DNA from 2 places in the Peribacillus sp. 05N428 genome. Region 1 is predicted to be linked to the other one. Evidence: riboswitches for the same ligand, from Rfam matches in the RefSeq annotation. Region 1 holds a riboswitch; the other holds the start of a gene.
What was found. Region 1 has a riboswitch for S-adenosylmethionine ahead of mmuP (S-methylmethionine permease). Riboswitches for the same ligand answer to the same signal wherever they lie in the genome.

Region 1 (7,778 bases):
GCGCTTCCAATACCATCATATAACCGTTTGGTATCCATATTCGCTAAAGCGGCCGCTTTTTTAATCATGGCCAGTGCACGAATCATTTCTTCATTGACTTTGTAACCGGTAATCGGAAAATTTTCCACTGCTCGTAAGGTTTGTATTCCATAATAAACATCTGCTGGAATTTCCTTTTCCCCAAGAAAGTCTTTCTCGATTCGGTATGTTTTCTCTTCTATCAACATTTCCTCTTGCCCCTTTGTTTGTTCTAGAATGTAATGTCCTCTGCAATCGGTGTTTCCATCATTTCCTTCACTTTTTTAGGATCCTGCGTCTTGGCTAATATCCACATCAACTTAGGAACGATGGCCTCTGTATTCATATTCCTGGAACGAATGATGATATTCTTGTTCACTTTTCGTCCCACTTCGTAAATATCCATATCTTCCCCTTCTTCTAAGCACTGGGTAGTAATGACTACGGATATTCCACATTGTACTAACTCATTCAATTTCTCTAAAATGTTTCTTCCTTGAAATGGAATACCACCGCTTCCATAACTTTCAATTACGATTCCCCGACATTGATTTTTCAGAAAATCAAAGAATTCAGGCTTAATACCGGGATGCAGCTTGACCAAAGCAACATCAGTACATAGGGAAGCATCCAACTTAGCTTCCTTATTCTTTGGTGAATGAACTGGCTTTAGATACTCAATTTTATCTTTGAATATGGTAGCAATATAAGGATAGTTAATACTTTCAAACGAATCATAGCTTTTCGTTCTCAATTTAATGGCCCTCGTACCCTGAATGACTCTGCCATCAAAAACAACATATACTCCTCCAATATCTTCACAAGCAAACCGGATCGCATCAGAGATATTCCTTTTGGCATCTGTCTTTTTAAAGGCAATCGGGACCTGAGAACCAGTAATAACGATTGGTTTCCCTAAATCTTGTAACATATATGAGAGCGCAGCAGAAGTGTAAGCCATTGTATCTGTTCCATGGGTAATCACAAAGCCATCGTAATCATGGTAGTGCTCATGGATGGATTGTGCCATTTCTGTCCAATCTTCCGGCTGCATATTTGTACTATCAATATTCATCAAAGGCTTACTATCAATCTGACATAGTAAATCCAATCCCGGTAGGTGGCCTAAAATTTCGTCAGCTTTCATTTCTGGAACAAGTCCATTTTTTCCTTCTAACGATGCAATTGTACCACCTGTAGTAAGCAACATCAACTTCTTCATTTTTGATTTTAACTTTTCCAATATACTACCCCCTAAAAAGCCTCCCTGTTACACTATCATTCTAATCATCTCAGAAAAGGATGTTTCCTGTAAATGTTCATGTTACGCGTACAACACATGTTATTATAGTCATGTTTCATAATGAAATCAAGCGAAAGTTATTCATTACGCGTACACTTTTTACAATATGATGTTATAATGGATTTATATAAAAGGAGAGTAATATTAATGATTTTAAATAGATTGACTACATTAAGGAAGGCCAAAAGATGGTCTTTGCAATATACCGCTGACAGACTCGGAATCGCCAAGAGTACCTATGCCGGTTATGAATCGGGCCACCGCCGCCCTTCATTAGAAACGATTAATTTATTGGCAGGCTTATATGATACATCAACTGATTACATTCTGGGTCGAGTAGATTATCCATCTAAGGATCTGGATAATGAGTCACCTCAAGTCATGGAATTAACGGATTTACCAGATATGGAGCTTGCTGTAGATGGAATTTCTCTTTCTGAAGAGGAAACGATTCAATTTATCGCTTTTATTAGAGCTAAACGGGAAGTGGAAATAAATCGCGATAAACAAAATGAAACATAGCAGACATTGAGTTTAAACTGGCATTTGGTTATACTGCCTGGCATGTTCATTATAACTGTAAAATACGGCGGCTTTCATCAATTAGGATAGGTCGGTTCTCCCATTTTGAAGTTGCACGTAATTATATCTGTGTTTAGAAATTTAAATTTTATTAATTATTATATAGAAGAAAGTCGGTTTTTCAAAAAATCATCCATCTTCATGTTTCTGTTGTCCTCTTTAAACTTATTCATTTTCCATCAAGGGAAGATTGATTTGAGTTTTATCTCTAATTTTCCCTCTTTATCTATTTGAAATGATAGAAAAAACATGGCAAAGATCATGGTTTCCCCCGGTGAATTAATCAAAAAAAAGAAGCAACATGAAGTAAGAGTTATGTCTTATTTCATGTGCTTCTATTATTGGAATCCTTAAAGAAATGGAAAATTGCTCAATATAATGTCTCAACGGATATGCTGCATTTCCATATATTAAGGCATCTCATCTTCTTTTTCCCGATTCTTGAAAGCTTCATGTGTGACAATATCTTCAATCTGTTCATACTGACGGCTGTGTTCCTTCTCTTCGCTAATTCTATTATTGGGTAAATTTCCTGGATGTCCTTTTTCTTTGTGATTAAAATTTTTACCACGACTCATAACTCATTCTCTCCTTTCCATTCATTGTTTGTATAGTTTTCCCAAGCACGAAAAAAATATGATTTAATTTCTGTTTTTACAGTTTTTGCAGCAGGGTTGATTCACCTGTAATTTTCAGCCGATCTTGCGCGACTTATTTCTGAAGTGCCAAAAAATTAATAATTCAAACCTTTTCAAAATTACTCGAATCTGAATAAAGAGCTCAAAAAGAACAGGAACCGTCAGATTATGACGATTCCTGTTCTTTTTGTTTATAGGTTTACCGACTACTTACAATATTTATAAAAACATTTTTAATAACAAAAAATGCTAGGAGAACGTTACCACGGAAGGTCGCCACTTTCTTGAAATGTCTGCAATATGATGAGGAGCGGTTCTGCAACATCCTCCAATTATACTTGCCCCCGCATGGTGCCAATCTTCAGATTTCACATCCAGCCTATTACATGATTCCGAACCATGCCATGTTTTAGTTTCTGGATTATATGATTCACCGGAATTGGGATAAACGATAATTGGTTTATGCGTGTTTGCACGCAACACCTGTATGGCTCCCGTGACAACTGATACAGGCGCACAGTTGATGCCAATTGCGGCAATTTGCTCACTGTCCCCAAACAATCTGGTACACTCCTCCAGCAATGTACCGTCACTTATCGCTTTTTCATTTTTCAAAGAAAAGGATAGCCAAGCATGGACTTCTGGATATTCTTTCAATAATGAATGTAATACTTTTGCTTCTTGCAAAGAAGGAATCGTTTCAAATGCTAAAATGTCAGCTCCTGCTTCAATCAAAGCTTTTATTCGTGGGCGATGAAATGCCGCTAAAGCTTCATCTGAAACACCATAGTTCCCAACATACTCTGAACCATCTGCTAGATAAGCTCCATAAGGCCCAACTGATCCAGCAACCAATGGCTTAGGTCTAATCGTTTGATATTCTTCCTTCCAAAATTCATCTCTTGCTTGTCTTGCAAGTAAAACCGTTTTCCTGATTAGATCCAATGCCTCTTTTTCTTGTATTCCGCGGAGGGCGAAACCTTCAACCGTTGCTTGATAGCTTGCCGTTATCGCACAGTCAGCACCAGCTCGAAAGTAGTCAGAGTGCACCTGGTAAATCACTTCTGGATTTTCAAGCAATACACGTGCAGACCACAGGGGATCGTCCAAATCACACCCATGACTTTCAAGCTCTGTAGCTAAAGCTCCGTCCAAAATCATGACTGAATGACCTCGTAAAATTGTTTCAATTGGGTTAATTTTATTCTTCATTGTCTATTCCTCTTTTCTTTATGGTTTGTGTCAGATAATAACTTCCATAGCAAAACAAAATAAACGGAATGCCACAATATAGTGCAATTCTTTGTGTAGGATCAAATGCAATTCCTATGCAAGAAGCAAGACATAGCATAAATGAAACGATTGGTACGAATGGATATAATGGTGTATGATAAGCCAAATCATTAACTGAGTTTCCTTCGTTTATATATCGTCTGCGAAATAGAAACTGTGACGCGCTAATACTCATCCAAACTATAACCACGGCTAGTCCAGAAATGGATACAAGCACTATATATACAGTATCCGGCGCAATAATACTCGAGAAAAGTGCTAAAACACCGCCCAGCATACTGAAAAGGACTGCATTCAAGGGAACACCCCGTTTTGTCAATTTTGCAAATATTGGTGAAATAGTTTTCTTATCTGCAAGTGACCAAAGCATCCTGGATGAGGCATATAGTCCTGAGTTTGCAGCAGACAAAATGGCAGTTAATATAACAAAGTTCATAATATCCGCTGCATATGGCACTCCAATTCGTTCTAGAACGGCAACAAAGGGGCTCTCTAATACGCTTGCATCCGAAACAGGCAATAATGCGGATAAAACAACGATGGTACCTACAAAAAAGATAATCAATCTCCATAATGTCATACGGATTGCCTTTGGAATCGTTTTTTCAGGATTCACAGTTTCTCCAGCTGCAACTCCGATCAATTCAGTTCCAGAAAATGCAAAATTCACAGCGAGCATCGTCATTAGAATGGCAAAAGCACCATTTGGAAATAAACCTGCACTTGTAACATTGGAAAATAACGGAGCTGATTGTGCGTTAATCATTGGAATGAAACCTACCATTGCCGCAGCTCCCAGAATAATGAATATCACAATAGCAAATACTTTAATAGACGCAAACCAGAATTCGGATTCAGCGAAAAACTTAACGGTCCACGCATTTAATGCCAAGACCAAAATGGCAAATAGAGCACTCCATATCCAGACACTGATTGATGGAAACCATCGCTGCATCAACAATCCTGCAGCCGTGAATTCCGAACCTAGTGCAACAGTCCAGGTTAGCCAATACAACCAGGCTACTGTATACCCTGTCCCTGGTCCGATGTATTTGGCTGCGTAACTATGAAACGCACCTGTCTCGGGCATATGCACTGACAGTTCACCTAGACATAGCATGACTAGATAAACCACTAATGCACCAATCAGATACGAAAGGATGGTTCCGAACGGGCCAGCCTGTTGAATCGTATAACCCGAACTTAAGAATAAACCAGTTCCAATCACCCCGCCAAGCGATAGCATTATGATATGCCGTGCTTGCATTTGCCTTTGAAAATCATGCTTCCTTTTGTTTTCCATTCTAACTCTCCTTAATCTTGCATCCAGAAAAAACGAAAACGCACTCTAAAAAAGAGTGCGTTACTGACAAATAAACACGTACGGTCTTATCTATCAAGGTTTCACCCCCTGGAATTAGCACAGTGTCTTTGTAGACCTGTTGCTGAGGTTTCATAGGGCCAGTCCCTCCACCTCTCTGGATAAGAAATTATTTTTTTATAACTTTATCAAGCTATGAAAAAATTGTCAAGTTTTGTTTCGGAATGTAATGACTTCCTTTTAAATGCTAACGATCATGGCTGGGGCATTAATATTAAATTGTTTTTGGAACAAGCGCTAAGCGTATTATAATGGCAAATAAAACTAACCGGGGTCATGTTGGTCTTTTTCCTTAAGGACGTTCTATTTCAAATAATTCCCCTAGTCTTGTATAAGTATGACCGGCTAATCTCGCTACAGGTTTTAGCCCATTCGGGTCAATACGGCCATTATGATATATATCTTGCTCTATATGATAGCAGACTATTTTCCCTATCAGTAAATCACAACCAGGTTCATTCTTGGAACCTGCCAATGGAATCGATTGCTCTAATGTACATTCAAAACGCACCTTCGCTTCTTCCAATCCTGGTACGGATACCCTATCACTAACTGCCAGATTGAAGTTAGTAAGACCCAATTCACTTTCTTCAGATGGGAGTTCCTTTGCCGTTCGATTTGCATCTGCAACATTATTTTCGTCAGTGATATGAACAACGAACTCACCTGTTTGAATTGCATTTCGGGCTGTATCCTTTGAAACTCCTTCTTTCCGTTGAACAGAAATGGAAATCATCGGAGGATTTGAACTGACTATGTTAAAAAAGCTGAACGGCGCTATATTGATTGTACCGGTTTCGGATTGTGTCGTAACCAGCGCTACAGGTCTCGGTATAATGCTTCCAGTCAAAAACTTATAATTATCCCGTTCAGTCAGACTTTCAGGATTAACAGAAATCATCTTCATTCCCTCTCATTCTTATAAAAAGTTCTTTTGAAACCATAAACCTGCTGCATCAACCTCTGAACGTGTCAACTGATGACCGTAATTTTCCCACTGAACTTCAACTGTAGCGCCAGCTTGCTGTAAAAGTTGATTAAGTTCATCAGTTTCTTCTGCCGGGCAAATCGGATCGTTTTTACCTGCAGCTATAAATACAGGTATATCTGAAAGGGACGGCAAAGCGATCCCTCGTCTTGGAACCATTGGATGATGAAGAATCGCTCCTTGTAATGCCCCCTCGTAATGGAACAGCAAACTTGCCGCTATATTTGCACCATTGGAATAACCTAATGCCACCACTCTGTCACGGTCGAAGTCATATTTTCCGGACGCTGATTCCAAGAAGTCATAAAGCTCCTTCGTCCGGAAGATCAAATCCTCTTCATCAAAAACCCCTTCAGCTAACCGTCGGAAATAACGGGGCATTCCATTTTCAAGTACATTTCCCCGTACGCTCAGTACGGATGAACCCGGTGAAACCATTTCGGATAATGGCAAGAGATCTGTTTCCGTTCCTCCAGTGCCATGTAACAGCAGTAGTAACGGAGCTTCTGGATTACTTCCTTTTTGAAAAATATGTTTCATCATTTATCCTCCTCTAGTACTCTCGGCACTGCCGGCAGTAACGTTTTTTCCATAACTTCCCGTTTTTCTTCCAACCATGGCGGCAGCATTAATTTACTGCCCATCGTTTCCTTCGTTTCATCATGAGCAAAGCCAGGTGGATCTGTGGCAACTTCAAAGAGTATGCCTCCATCTTCCCTGAAATAAATCGCATCGAAGTATTGTCGGTCTGTAAAGGGTGTCACACCATAGCCATGGTTACCGATATGCTCCCTCCATTCTTTATGATCTTCATTATCGCTTGCACGCCATGCAATGTGATGGACAGTTCCCACTCCGATTTTACCGTTTGGTAAAACCGTTTTTTTAACATCGATTAAATTCCCGATATCAGATGTGGATTTGAAGCGGATGAAATCGCCCTCTTCCCCAATCTTCTGCAGGCCCATCACTTCCTCTAATAGCTCCATCGTTTTGATCGGTTTTGACGTCAATAATACAGCTCCGCCGAATCCCTTGACCGCCTTATCAGCTGGTACACCGCCGAATGACCACTCGCTATTTTTACCTTCTTTACGCTCAACCAGTTCAAGTTGCAAACCATGTGGGTCTTGGAATTCAAGATATTCCTCACCGAAACGTGAAACCTTTTCAAAGTCTATATTAAATTTACCCAAACGCTTTTCCCAGAAGCCCATTGAACCCTCCGGAACGGCATATGTTGTAATCCCCACTTGTCCGGAGCCAATTGTCCCTCGGTATGCCTCAGGCCAAGGAAAGAAAGTGATGATTGTGCCCGGTGAACCGGATTCATCTCCGAAATATAAATGATAGGTGCCTGGATCATCAAAATTAACGGTTTTCTTCACCATACGCATTCCCATTACTCCAGCATAAAAATCCACATTCTCTTGAGGATTGCCTACAATTGCGGTTATATGATGTATCCCTGCATTTTGCTTTTGCATGCCGATTACTTCCTTTCCCGTTGTTTAATTAGTTGATTTTGTATTAAGTGGTTTTAAATTCGATTCAATATCCTTTCTTTTCGATTCC
Region 2 (7,778 bases), on a different contig from region 1:
GATGGTATCCTGCTGCAACAAATGATAATCCGGCAGTTTACCGCAATTAATCAGCTCGACACCGTCTTTTGCATGATTCAAAAGTTCTTTATTGACAAGTCGATCATATAAAATGACATCAGCTTCTTGGATGCATTTTAATCCTTTTAATGTAATTAAATCTGGATCTCCGGGACCGGCTCCTACTAGATATACTTTCCCCATTTTTGCATCCTGCCTTCCCTTAGAGAATTGTTTCGAATTCCGATAAAACGAAACCTGCTCCATTTTTAATTTTCCTTTTTTCATATAATGAGATGTCATCCACTTCAGGCATTTTCAAATAATGCTTTTCCAGCTCGATATCAACAAGTTCAAATGCCTTTTCATCTGAATCGGCAACAATGATGACATGAATTGGTTTTTCCTTGATAGTGACTTCAAAACGATACAGATTCATGGAATGCTTACCTTCCCCTATTAAACGGCCACTTCCGCTAATATATCATCAAGTTTACTTTGTAATTCGTCTACCCCTACCCTTTCCACAAAATCGAGAAAGGTTTCGGATAGTAGTTTTGTTTCTTTGAAAAATAGGATCATTTCTTTCAGAACATGATGTAGCTTTTCAGCTTCCACTTTTCCTTTAAGCTTTTCATTGAACTTCCCGCCCTCATTCAGCGTTCCTCCAACGTATATCTCAAAAGCCTCGACCATCTTTTTATCCTGGTTTTTCATTTTTATGCCTTGCAACCCTATTTCGGCGATGGCTCTTTGACCGCAATTATTCGGACAGCCGACCATATGCATCCTTACAGGCACATCGAGGTCTATTTCCTTGTCCAGTGATTCAGAAATGGTCCTCATTCGGTTTTTCGTTTCAACCAGAGCCAGGTTGCAATACTCGATGCCTGTACACGAAACGGAATACCCAATGAATTTTTTTGGTTGGTATGGAAACCTTTCGAAGATGGATTCCTGCTTTAATTCCTCAAGTTTTGCATCCGGCACATTAGGAATGATTAGATTTTGAGAATTACAGTTGCGGATTTCACCATTTCCATATTTTTTTGCAAGTTCGGCAAACTCGATCACTTCGTCTGGGTTCAGACGACCAACTGGTATATTGACGCCAACATAGTTCAGACCATCTTGCTTTTGTTTATGGATGCCGTAGAAATACCCTGCATTCCATCCCTTCACCGCACTTTCTCCCTTTTCAGGAAGCGGACCGGTGTATTCCAGCAATTTTTCCTTGAATTGTTCAGGACCCCAGTCAGCGACAAGGAATTTCAAACGTGAGCGATGACGCTTTTCACGGTACCCAAAGTCACGGAATATCGTCGTGATGGCGGCAGCCACTTCCACAGTTTTTTCAGGTAAAATGAATAAGTCAAGTTCTTCTGCCAGCATCGGAACGGAGGAAAGCCCACCCCCTACTTTTACGTGAAAACCGACTTCCGTTACTCCATCCATTACTTTAGTAGCTGGATTGAATGAAACACAGTTGATTTCAGCATTTGAAGCATTATGGATATTGGCACTTATGGACATTTTATATTTCCTCGGAAGGTTCGAATAGTCTTCGTTAAGGCGGAAATACTCAAATACATCATAAAGTACCTCGCGTGTATCAAAAAGTTCATCAGGATCGATGCCTGCCAATGCATTACCGATGATATTACGGGTTATATCACCACAAGCTCCAGCCGTAGTCATTCCAACCTTTTCTAAACGGTTCAATATATCCGGGACCTGTTCGATGGTCAGCCAATGGAATTGAATGGCTTGACGGGTTGTAATGTCATATACGTCCCTCCCGTAATCTTTAGCGATGTTAGCTAGAGTTATTTGTTGATCATAAGTCAGGATACCTCCGGGAATAACGACTCGCATCATCCAATAACCAGCTTCTTTTGGCCGTTGCAGGTATAAACCAGCCCACTTGAACATATCCCATTTCTCTTTAGGGATGGAATCAAACCCATTTGCTGCGTAATGTGGAATATCATCAAATATCTTCAAGCCGTCTTTTTCCAATTTCCAGATTTCCGTTTTATTTTTAGCGATTAGTGGATTTTCCGACCAAAATTTCTCGTAAACCATTACATTTCCTCCTTGATTAAATCGCTTTCTTTGCTGTTAAATAGCCGATTACCTGCTCAACGCACTCTTCAATGCTGTATTGGTCGGATTCTAAAATGATTTCCGGTTGTTCAGGTTCTTCGTATGGAGAGTCGATTCCGGTAAAATCTTTAATGATGCCTTTACGGGCCTTGTCATAAAGCCCTTTTGGATCACGCACTTCGCACTCTTCGATCGGACACTTTATGTATACTTCAATAAACTCCCCTTCTTCGAGTAAATCACGTACAATCTGCCGATCTGCCCTGAAAGGTGATATGAAAGCGGTCAATACGAACTGCCCACTATCCACGAATAACTTGGAAACCTCACCAATCCGCCTAATATTCTCGGTTCTATCTTCTTCAGAAAAACCTAAATCTTTATTTAAGCCATGACGGATATTATCACCATCCAAAACATAACTTCGAATATTCCGATTGTATAACTCTTTAGCGACCGCGTTTGCAATCGTTGATTTTCCGGAACCCGATAGTCCTGTAAACCATAGAACCGTGCTTTCATGCCCGTTCTGCTTCCGTCGGTGCTCCTTGGTCAATGACGTCTCATGCCATGTGACATTCGTACTTTTACTCATTTGATAATCCCCCTCTTCATGTGACCCTTCCATTTATGTCCAATCAGTTATAAACTTCATTTTTTTTTAGACCTTCGATCAACACCTCGATGACTTCCTTACGGCTAAAGGTAGCTGGAGGAATTTCCCCATTACGCAACATTTCCCTTACCTTCGTTCCAGACAGGATGACATGGTCTTCCTTGCCATGCGGACAAGTTTTAGCGGAAGCCATATTGCCACATGCTTTACAGTAAAAACTATGTTCAAAGAATAATAGCGTGATCCCTAACTCATCTGCATTGAAATTCCCAAAGATTTTTTGAGCATCGTATGTGCCATAATAATCGCCCACACCCGCATGATCACGTCCGACGATAAAATGGGTACAACCATAATTTTTACGGACCATCGCGTGGAAAATGGCTTCTCTAGGTCCTGCATAACGCATGGCAGCAGGGAAAACTGCAAGGGAGACGCGATCCTTAGGATAATATTTATCAAGCAGCACTTTATAGCTTTCCATTCTTACATCTGCCGGAATGTCATCTGATTTAGTGGCACCGACTAGAGGATTTAAGAATAAACCGTCGACGATTTCCAATGCTGTCTTTTGGATATATTCATGTGCACGGTGAACAGGGTTCCTCGTTTGGAAACCGACAACCGTTTCCCATCCTTTTTCAGCGAAAGCCTTCCTTGTCTCGACTGGGTCCAAATAATGAGCTTGAAATAGCGGACGCTCTATTCTCTTGATCAACTTTATTTCCCCGCCGACATATACATCCCCGCGGTTATATAAATTTTTCACTCCAGGATGCTTCTCATCATCTGTTTGATATACCAATGTCGCTTCCAATTGCTTATCTGGAGTGTAAATATCGGAAACGGAGAGAACCCCGTAAGTTTCACCTTCATGGGTTAATGTTACTTCTTCACCTATAGTAAGGCTTTCTGCAGCTTCTTCGGTCAAAGGCAGCGTAATCGGGATGCTCCATACATGTCCGCTGCTAAGCCTCATATCCTTCACCACTGTCTCATAGTCACTTTTTGTAAAGAATCCTTTAATCGGGCTGTAGGCACCAGTGCCTATCAATTCAAGATCGCTTAAAGCAATTTCATCGATTTCGATTGACTTCGTTATTTTACTAAAATCATATTTTGGTTCCCAAAGATCGATTAATGTTCCTCCGTGCGGTAAACTGATTGTCATTCTAATTTCCCCCTATGGCTTCTATTTATTTAAGCCTATAATTTCTATTTATTTAAGATAAATGCAATCCGCATTCCGTTTTTTGAGCTCCTTGCCAACGGCCTGAGCGTAAATCATCTGCATTGAAGGCAGGTGCAGTACACGTTTTACATCCAATGCTCGGATATCCATTATCATGCAGGACATTATATGGAAGTCCATTTTTGTGGGCATAGCGCCAAACATCTTTCCATGTCCAATGTATGAGTGGGCATATTTTAACTGATTTGAACTTATTATCCTTATTGATATACTCGGTCTTAGCCCTTGTTTCGGATTGCTCCCTCCGCAGTCCCGAAAGCCAGGCTGTTGCCGATGAAAGCACATCTGTAAGCGGAACGATTTTACGGATGTTACAGCACTTATTGGAATCACTAAGCCATAATTCATCGCCATATTCCGCCGCTTGTTCCTCAAGCGTCAAGTCAGGTTTCTTCATTTCGATCAAAAGCTTCGGATATCGCTTCTTCACTTCCTCGATCAATTGGTAAGTTTCCTCAAAATGAACATCTGTATCAAGGAAAACTATTTTAGCCGAAGGATTGACCTTCGCCAATAAATCCGTAAGCACGATGCCTTCAATACCAAAACTGCAAGCATAAATCAGTTTGTCTCCATAATGGTCATTCGCCCATTGCAGAACTTCCAAAGCACCTTTTGTCTCACTGTCTGCAGGAAATACAGGGAAGTCCCCTGTATTGAAATTTTCATAGTTTATTAATGCAGCCAACTTTGTAGCCCCCTCTAAAAACTTGCTGTATCAGGTTAGAGTAACTGTTGATCAATTCCCGTTGTAATATTCCCCGGGTTATTTGAATCTAGGAAAAAGAGACGAATCTAACCAATACTCTCTTTATATCAGTTAAACCCGCCTCTAGTTTTTCTAGTCAGCAGATACCTTATTTAATTCTTAGTTTTTCATTTCTCTCCATTTGAATGATTTTACCATCCTGGACAATAAGTGTAATGGATCCATATTTCATTGAATTAAGCATTTCTTGAAGTCGTTCAAAAATTTCTTCAAGCTGATTCTCTTTATCCAAACCAGTTCCTCCTTTAAGAAAATCCGCGAATATTTTATTTTAAATTTCTTAGATTTATATAATTCCATACAAACTTACATTGTTATGGTCTTCCTAAAATTTTCACAAAAAACAAAAATCTTTCCATGATGGAAAGATCGCAAGGTAAATATCTTTACCTTATCTTCCAAAATGATCAACATTTTGTTGGAGGTAGCACCTTGCATCCATCATGCAGGTTGCTGGACTTCAAAGGGCCAATTCCCTCCGTCGCTCTGGATAAGTTTTATTATTTTAAATATTAACATATATTTAATCCTTGTCAATGGAGTTTTCTTATAAAATAACTTGGTTTAATATTATGGATGAACTGTTATTTTTATACACACTATTCAATTTATGATTTTATGTTCATATAAATGCGAAAATAGACTCGTCTTTTTAGATAAAGTCTCCAAAAAAATGAGTCTATTTTCATTATTAGGCCTATTATTGACGCGTGTTATTCTAAAAAAAATTTCTAGGGTTCCAGTCTTTTTATAGAAGGAATTAATTTATTGAAGTCATTAATTTCTTAACTGTATCGCTTCTACAAATTCTTGAACCTGACTCTGGACGCGATCAATTAAATGCAAATCATTGATCGGGTTTTCTGGATTCTGTTTATCTATTTCCTTATCAACAAAATAAATCCCCTGCAGCGGCTCGCCTTTTAATATTGAAATTAATGGTTTAAGCGCATAATCAATCGCCAATAGATGCCTGTTACTTCCACCAATCATGATTGGCAGCACCGGCTTCCCCTTAAAAGCACCTTCTGGCAGCAAATCAATCAATGCTTTCAATACACCTGTATAAGAAGCCTTATAAACCGGTGAACCTATAATGACTCCTCTGGCCGCTTGAATTCTCTCTGAAAGCTTTGAGATATCCTCGCTATTATATTTCCCTTGGAATAAATCATCTGCTGAGAAATCCGTAATCGAGAAATAAGCTGTAGTAAATCCTGCATTTTCGACTAATGATTGAATATGTTTTAGTGAAATGTCCGTTCTTGATGGAATAGCCGGACTTCCTGATAAAATTACGATATCGCTCATTTGATACCCTCCAATGTTACAAGATTTCCAGATATAATTTTCTTAAAGCATTTCGTGAAGTATACATTTATCGTAATTGTCTGAAAAATATAAGTCAAATCTTACACTCTGGACATCTACTCTGAATGAAAAAAGAAACGGTCATATTTACGGCTTGATGCTCATGCCCTTAAATATGACCGTTTCATTATGTATGATTTTGTTTCCCATGAATACCATATACCAAAAGTTGAGCAATGCTCTTAATTCGTTCAGAAGTAAAATATGGCTCCTTTTTTTGTTGATGGATCTCATAATGTGTAGATAAAGCCAATGTGAAAGAAATGATCCCTACATTAAATAAAATAATATCAGAGATATATTGTATCTCTCCGCTATCTATTCTCTTCTGTATTTCAATATGCCTGGCATTTGGCTTGAAAATCTGATCTACATATTGCTTTGAAATATCTTGATCGAATTGTGTTTCCCTAAATAATATCGAAAACTGTTCTTTATTTTCAAGAATTTTTTTTATCATGGTAGTAACATGATTCTCCACTAGATCATCCGTGGATAGATGGCTAGTCCCATCTTCAAATTCCTCTTTTTCATTAGGGGTAATTGTAGCCAAAAGCAAATTTTTTTTGCTGTCAAAGTATTTGTAAATAGTAGCTTCGGAAACATTGCATGCAGAGGCAATTTCATTCGTTCTTGTCATGTCAAAACCTTTAGTGGCAAAAAGAGTCCGGGCTACATTTATGATTCGTTCTTTGGTTTGCTGCCCTTTTTTCAAAAATATCAACCTTCTTTTATAAAGATAAGACCGGTTTCACCCATCTATTTCCCATGATATATCGCTGGTACCAATCGGTCAATATTACCTTTGATCTATTAGAATTCAATATTCCCATATATCATAAATAGAAAACATCGTCTGGTTGGGACGATGTTTTCTATTTATGAAAATCACTTAAAAGATGCATAGCCGTCATCGACCATGACTACACTTCCATTGATCGCATCCGCTTCCTCTAACGATAATAGATAGACGGCATTTGTAATGGCTTCTGGCTTAATCAATTCACCGCGCATTTGACTTGCATTCAATTTATCAATGATTCCCATGTCTTGATAACCTTGTATGATAGGAGTGTCAACCCCGCCCGGTGCAATGCCCACAACGCGAATGCCATAAGCACCCAATTCCAAAGCTGCTGTCTGTGTCATCATTCTTACAGCGCCTTTAGTCGCCTGATAGGCAAAAGTCCCATGGGAAGCTAAGTAGCCAAACACAGAAGCGGTATTTATAATGACTCCCTTGTTACCCAGTTCCTTCATTTTCCGTCCTGCTGCCATGATTCCAAAGGCCACTCCGTGCTGGTTCACTCCAATCGTTTTGTAGTAACCTTCCATATCTTGGTCTAGGATCATACCGCCCGCACCAATGCCGGCATTATTAAACATGATATCGAGCCTTCCGTATGTTTCCACTGCTTTATTGATTAACGATTCAACATCTTCCTGCTTAGAAACATCCGTTTTAACATAAATGGCCACTCCACCATTAGCTGTTATCTGATCAACGGTTTCCCGGCCCATTTCTTCATTAAAATCCGCAACAACGACCTTGTCCCCTTTTGCTGCGAATTTCAGGCATGTGGCTCGGCCTATACCGCTTGCTCCCCCTGTAATAACTGCAACTCTTGCTGTCATTTACATTTCCCTTCCAAATAAGTAAGTGA

Region 2: linked by a shared signal. The riboswitch ahead of AC1DIV_RS07125 (YezD family protein) and the one ahead of mmuP (S-methylmethionine permease) in region 1 are both predicted to bind S-adenosylmethionine.

The regions. Positions count from the first base shown of each region.
Region 1 covers NZ_JBFTMS010000029.1:41,698-49,475, reverse strand. Annotated here, with positions in the region: gene aspA (aspartate ammonia-lyase) at 1-227, opposite strand, end outside; gene AC1DIV_RS21725 (asparaginase) at 251-1,240, opposite strand; gene AC1DIV_RS21720 (helix-turn-helix domain-containing protein) at 1,469-1,843, shown strand; gene AC1DIV_RS21715 (hypothetical protein) at 2,314-2,481, opposite strand; gene mmuM (homocysteine S-methyltransferase) at 2,791-3,753, opposite strand; gene mmuP (S-methylmethionine permease) at 3,743-5,137, opposite strand; SAM riboswitch class I at 5,221-5,323, opposite strand; gene AC1DIV_RS21700 (flavin reductase family protein) at 5,508-6,116, opposite strand; gene AC1DIV_RS21695 (alpha/beta hydrolase) at 6,135-6,743, opposite strand; gene AC1DIV_RS21690 (ring-cleaving dioxygenase) at 6,743-7,690, opposite strand; gene AC1DIV_RS21685 (ring-cleaving dioxygenase) at 7,715-7,778, opposite strand, start outside.
Region 2 covers NZ_JBFTMS010000005.1:130,590-138,367, reverse strand. Annotated here, with positions in the region: gene cobA (uroporphyrinogen-III C-methyltransferase) at 1-204, opposite strand, end outside; gene AC1DIV_RS07150 (DUF3906 family protein) at 224-439, opposite strand; gene AC1DIV_RS07145 (nitrite/sulfite reductase) at 460-2,085, opposite strand; gene cysC (adenylyl-sulfate kinase) at 2,102-2,701, opposite strand; gene sat (sulfate adenylyltransferase) at 2,745-3,893, opposite strand; gene AC1DIV_RS07130 (phosphoadenylyl-sulfate reductase) at 3,946-4,662, opposite strand; gene AC1DIV_RS07125 (YezD family protein) at 4,832-4,975, opposite strand; SAM riboswitch class I at 5,132-5,240, opposite strand; gene ssuE (NADPH-dependent FMN reductase) at 5,521-6,054, opposite strand; gene AC1DIV_RS07115 (TetR/AcrR family transcriptional regulator) at 6,242-6,829, opposite strand; gene AC1DIV_RS07110 (SDR family NAD(P)-dependent oxidoreductase) at 7,003-7,749, opposite strand.